2 regions of the Psychrobacillus sp. FJAT-21963 genome follow, and region 1 is predicted to be linked to the other one. Evidence: riboswitches for the same ligand, from Rfam matches in the RefSeq annotation. Region 1 holds a riboswitch; the other holds the start of a gene.
What was found. A riboswitch is a leader RNA that binds a small molecule or an ion and turns the genes downstream of it on or off. The one in region 1 is predicted to bind thiamine pyrophosphate.

Region 1 (3,220 bases):
TAAGAGTTATATTATTTGTTTGTAGCTCCATTTTAAATATTCTTTGGATTTTCTTGTGGCATTATGAGTTATTTTTATTATCGCTTATAGATATATTTGCTTTATTAGGAGTCTTGTTTTTATTTTATAAAACGTATTCTTCTGAAGAGCAATTATGGATAAAGCGGCTCCCTATTTCTATCTATTTAGGATGGATATTCGTCGCTACATTTGCAAATATCGACTACTATCTTACTTATGTAGAATTTGGTGGTTGGGGCATGACGAAATCACTCTGGGCTGTTATTTTCCTAACAATTGCTACAGCAATTGCTTTACATTTTCGCTACCATTATAATGACCCGACAATCGTGTTAGTCTTTATTTGGGCGTTTTTAGGGATTGCCTGTCGACATATGTTAGATGAATTATTAATAACTGCCGCATCCATTTTTTTAAGCTGTGTACTTATAGTAGGAATATTATTTATAAAAAAAATGCCTCAGAAATCATAATTTCCGAGGCATTTTACTATTTAATTTTTCTTAATCTAATTTTGTTAATAAAAGCGGGCCCTCTTTTGTTACGACAATCGTATGCTCAATTTGGGCAACTAACGATTTGTCTGGTGTCACGAATGTCCAACCATCTCCCGATTCTACTATATGTTCAGCTTTTTGAGAAATAAATGGCTCTACTGCTAGCACCATACCTTCTTTTAAAATTGTCGGATCCCAAGCATCATAATAATTGAGCACGTGCTGCGGAGCTTCATGAAGTGATTTACCAATTCCATGACCAGTAAGGTTCATAATGACGTGCAAACCATTTTCTTTTGCTTCTCTTTCAACCGCTTTTCCAATTTGATTCAATTTAGAACCGACTTTTACTTTTAACATTGCCCGGTTAAATGCGCTTTCTGCCACTGCACATAACTTTTCTTTCTCCTCATAACCTTCACCAACAACAAAGGAAATACCTGTGTCAGCAAAATAACCATCACATGAGCCTGATACGTCAATATTGACAATATCACCATCTTTAATGATACGGGAACCTGGAATACCGTGAGCAACCTCTTCATTAACACTTATACAAGTGTATCCTGGGAAATCATACTCACCCATTGGACCTGAAATTGCTCCGTGCTCATTGAAGAGCTTACCACCAATTTCATCCAGTTCCTTTGTTGTAATACCTGGCTTCGTTGCAGCTCTCATTGCATCCCGAATTTCAGCAACAATACGACCTATTTTTTTTAAAGCTTCTAATTCTTCATTTGTTTGTACAATCATCTTTATAAGATCCCTTCTCATATCTAATGCGCCCCGGAGTATTTGCGTCTAGATATTATATCATGACGAACGATTAAGTCCCTATCCAAAAATCTGTGACGTCCACCGAAGGCTTAACCTGTATTAGCATATTCTAAAACTGGTTAAACTGTACAACAATCATATCATATTTATGCTTTATTCGGCAGTATAAGGCGAGGAGCCTTAAGGAATAGTATCATACAAACGAATGCTGCTAGTAAAAATACTGGAATCATATAAGTAGAATTATAGATTAATGAATAAAGGATAACGTTTTGATCGCCAGCAAATTCACCAAAAAACAGAATACCAGAAGTCACATGTGCAAGATAGCGAAGAAATGCTGCAATAAAAGCTCCAATAATTACCGCAGTAGCCATTTTCATTTTATCTTTGTTTTCATATGCCTTTAAAAAGGCAGGTCTTAGTAATCCTGCAAATCCTGCTACCATGAAAGCAATAAAATAATCAATTCCCACTTGTAGAATGACAACTTCCAATGATAATGGTGCTGCATAAAAACGGCCTGTTACAACTTGCAGCATACCGATTAAAAATCCTGTTATAAGGCCCGCGACTATCCCGCGACGAAATGCTATTAAAATTACAGGAACAAGCACAAATGTGACTGTACCACCTTGTGGCATACCAAATCCTATAATATCCAAAATATATCCAAGAGCCGCAAAAATTGCGATTTCCACTAACAATATAACGCGTTGATTTTTCATAGTAATCTCCTTTTTCGACCACAAAAAAACGACGTCGGGATAGACCCAGACATCGCGCGATTGTCAGTTTCCATCCACATCCCTACGCAAGCATGAACTTACAGGTTCGAAGGGTACTATCTCAGCCGCATAAGCGACGCCCCTTGTGGTGATAAATTATTTAGTTCGAGTTCATTGTAGCCCAATGAAATAAGTTATGCAACCCCCCACTGTACATTGTGAGGGCACTGAAAAAGTCCTCCATGAGATTTTATAACAATATGTGAACGACAAGTTGTTCAAATACTCGTTTTTATTTTGGATCCGTTAGTTTACGTTCCAGGCGGACGCGTTCCGCCGGCATGGCTTCAGCCGCTTCCTTCACAACGCTCAGTCCGCAGCGCAGCGAGGAGGCTAAGGCAACGCCCGCGGAAAGGGATCCGTTTCAACGATTTTCTTATTTATCGGACGACATTATTTAGTAAATTTAAATTCTATGGACTTTTTCAGTGCCCGTGTTCATTGTTATACTTATAAAAATATAATATGAAAATGGAGGTAAGTACATGATAGATTTATTGAAAGACTTAATTCGTATAAAAAGTGATGATGTGGATGGAGCAAATGAAGCACTTTTATTTTGTCAAAATTGGCTGGAAGAAAAGGGAATTGGTACAACTTTACATAAAAAAAATTCAAAGCTTATGCTTGTATCAGAAATCGGCGTTGGAAAGGAATGCATCATTTGGAATGGCCATGTTGATGTGGTTCCTGGCAACAAAGAGCAGTTTAATCCTTTTATAGAAGGTGACAAATTATTTGGTCGTGGCTCTGCAGACATGAAAGCGGGAGTTGCTGCTATGATGCAAGCATTCTATGAACTTTCAAAAGCGTCAGATCAACTAACGAAGAGAGTCCAACTACATATTGTTACCGATGAGGAAACAAATGGAGAAACGTCCGAGTATTTAGTTGAACAAGGATATCATGGTGATTTCGTTATTTGCGGAGAACCAACTCACCTTCATATTGGCCTCCAAGCAAAAGGAATTGTCCAAATGGATATTAAAATGAAAGGCAAATCCAGTCATGGCAGTCGTCCTTGGGAAGGTATAAATGCAATAGAAGAAGCAATTGCTTTAGATAAAGAAATTCGACAACTCTCTTTTTTAACTGCTAGTAATAAATTTTATGATTATCCTTCTTTAAACTTGG
Region 2 (3,220 bases), on a different contig from region 1:
TAACAGAGCCAGTTAAAATTCCATCGCAATTATCAGGAAACAAGCGATTACATAAATAAAGTAATGTCGTCTTTCCACAACCACTTGGACCTGTAATTACTACACGTTCACCAGCTTGAATAGTAAATGTAAGCTTGTTCAATATCCATTTGTCCTCATCGGGATAACGAAAACTCACATCTGTAAACTGAATTATGTCATGCACGAACATCACCTTTATTCGAGCGAGAAATTGCATAGCCTCTAAGCGAACCAGTAGCAAGTAGTCCGTCCGACAAAGCTTTACCACCAACACCAGCTATAAGTGCACCGCTTAATATTCGAATACCGAACATCAAAGCCACATATCCAGTGCTAAATACAGTAAACCCTCCTAAAAAGTAACCATATACAAAACTGAAAACGGATGATCCGATACCTGCAAGCATCAGTACCCAAAGGTCGAAACGTTTATAGCGTGTTGCGGCAAACACTGCTTCGGCACCTAGTCCCTGAATAACCCCTGAAAGTATTAATCGAGGTCCTACAGCATTTCCTAGTAACACTTCAATCGCCGCTGCAATCGTTTCTGAAATGACAGCTGCACCAGGTTTACGAATGATATACATACAAATGATTGATACGATAAACCAAATACCAAAAATCCACTCATATGCTATCGGCCCAATAAATCCTGACCAAATATTACCGATATGAACAAATAATAAATATACAATCCCAAACACAACAGCAAATAAAGACATAAGGACAATCTCTTTTAACTTCCATGACTTAAGCATTCAAAATACCTCCATGCGAAGGACTATTTATACTCATCGAAACAGTCATTACCAAATGCTTATATTCTTCTGAGCGAGCATGTGTGAATGTTTCTTCGTAAAATGCAAACACATCATGAATATCCCCGTGAATACCACTTGCATAATGCATGGATTCATTGAAAACACCTCGTTCTTTTGCACGCTCAACCTCTCTATAAATCACATCCATATAATTTGGGTTATTCATCGGATAAAGTGCAAATTGAGATGACACATATTGCTTTGTCGTGTCTTTATTTGCAACTTCATCTCCTTTATCTAAATAGACATCCCCAGCAGTATCTCCAGGGCAGCCAGCAGAAAAGGTACCCGATAAAGCAAGGTGAACACCTGTCTTAGCTGCATGCAGTGTAATTGACTTTGCGACATTGAACACATGCACCTGTTTTCCGCGAATGACAGTTGACACATCGTCTGTATGCATCCACACATTCGATGTATCCGTTTCTCGAAGCGCTCCTTTAATAACTGAAATAAAATCATTGGTCATCGGATGTAAAGAAAAACGAAATCCGACGATAGGGCTTAAACCACATTGCATATAAAAAACCTCCTAAAATTTTTCATAAAAAAAGACTACATCCGTGAAGATGCAGCCACTTATCCAATATGAAAAAAGTCGGAAAGTCACCGCACTTCCTCACGCAGGTATTATCCTGATCGAGTTATAAGGGATCGGAGCAAAAAGCTCGCATCTCAGCCATAGTGGGCACCCCCAGTGCAGAAAACGGTATGTAGTTATACAGATTTTTGTTCAAAACAATCTGTTTTTTTTATGTGCCCCCAGTATACCCTATGAAACTATCAATGTAAATGTAGTTGCAAAATTTCCTTCTTTCGTCCATGCTTGAACCATCAGAAATAGTTGGAGGGTGCTAATTTGGATAAAATATTTATAACACGAAAACTACCAGACGAAGTAGTAAACCCATTAAGAGAAAAATTTGACGTGACGATGTGGCACAGTGATGAGATTTCGATGACCTATGATGAAATAAAATCACAAGCGAAAGATACACATGCACTTTGGACAGTACTTTCCGATAAGGTAGATCGTGCATTAATTGAAAGTTTGCCAAACCTAAAAGTAATCAGTAATTTAGCGGTAGGATATAACAATATTGACGTTGAGGCAGCGAAAGAGCGTGGAATAATTGTGACCAATACACCGGGTGTATTAACTGAAACTACAGCAGATCTTGCGTTTTCTTTACTTCTAGCTACTGCACGACGCGTGACAGAAGCAGAACGGGATCTTCGAGCAGGTAAGTGGATATCATGGTCACCAATGCAGTTAACAGGAATGGATGTATTTGGTGCAACACTTGGAATTATTGGAATGGGACGTATTGGGGAGGCAGTAGCGAGACGAGCGAAAGGGTTTGATATGAAAGTTCTCTATCACAATCGCTCTCGTAAAATCGAAGCGGAAGAACAATTCGGGTTCACTTATGTAGAGCTCGATACATTATTACAAGAATCGGATTTTATCGTTTTATTAACGCCATTAACTGCTGAAACAAAAGGGTTGATTGGTGAACGTGAACTAAATCTTATGAAGGAAACTGCAGCAATTATTAATGTGGCTCGCGGAGGCATTATCGATGAAAAAGCATTGTATGAAGCTTTAACAACTAATAAAATTTGGGCAGCTGGCCTTGATGTATTTGAAGTAGAGCCGGTGCCACTAGATCATCCTTTACTAACGTTGCCGAACGTGACAGTATTACCGCATATTGGAAGTGCGAGTATTCGAACAAGAATGGCGATGATGCAAATGAATGCAGATGATATTGCAGCTGTTTTGGAGAATAAAGAGCCAAAGAATAAAGTTATATAAAAAATACCAGATCAGAGCGATGTTAATTGCTTTTGATCTGGTATTTCGTTTTACTTGGCTATTAAAGTTATATCATTGGCTGTAGCCCAGTTGTTCAACGGTGCAACTGTGTATTTTACTCCTGACTTTAATGTGTTATCAGTAATATCGAAGATTCCGACTGCCCCTTGACGAGAAGAGAAGCGATATTGTGCTTGTACAATGCTGCCATCCTCCCCTTGCAATTGGACGCTGCGACCAGCAAATAGCTCGATACTTGGGTCTTTATCTAATGTTAGTTCGAATGATTTTTCATCGATTGCTTCTGCTGATTGGATCGTGAGTGGTGCAAATTCTTCTCCTATAAAGGTTGGATTTTTGATTTCTCCCCAATCAGATGTAACCGTATATTCTGTACCTGGCGTTAACGATTGCCCTTCTGGCAGACGGAATTTGGGTGCTTGTCTACCATCAGCTGCTTGCGTGAAAGGAATATATTTCGCTGTTATTTTTTCTCCATTATCTGATGTTATTGTCACTGTACGATCTCTTAAGGAAGAAATCACTTCATACTGATTTC

Region 2: it holds a riboswitch for thiamine pyrophosphate, as region 1 does, so the genes downstream of both, AN959_RS05310 (YkoF family thiamine/hydroxymethylpyrimidine-binding protein) here and thiT (energy-coupled thiamine transporter ThiT) in region 1, are expected to answer to the same signal.

The regions. Positions count from the first base shown of each region.
Region 1 covers NZ_LJIY01000016.1:94,016-97,235, reverse strand. Annotated here, with positions in the region: gene AN959_RS19520 (TspO/MBR family protein) at 1-494, shown strand, start outside; gene map (type I methionyl aminopeptidase) at 525-1,274, opposite strand; gene thiT (energy-coupled thiamine transporter ThiT) at 1,445-2,026, opposite strand; TPP riboswitch at 2,089-2,180, opposite strand; gene AN959_RS19505 (M20 family metallopeptidase) at 2,572-3,220, shown strand, end outside.
Region 2 covers NZ_LJIY01000001.1:1,102,383-1,105,602, reverse strand. Annotated here, with positions in the region: gene AN959_RS05320 (ABC transporter ATP-binding protein) at 1-211, opposite strand, end outside; gene AN959_RS05315 (ECF transporter S component) at 198-779, opposite strand; gene AN959_RS05310 (YkoF family thiamine/hydroxymethylpyrimidine-binding protein) at 772-1,362, opposite strand; TPP riboswitch at 1,442-1,548, opposite strand; gene AN959_RS05305 (D-glycerate dehydrogenase) at 1,702-2,661, shown strand; gene AN959_RS05300 (hypothetical protein) at 2,712-3,220, opposite strand, start outside.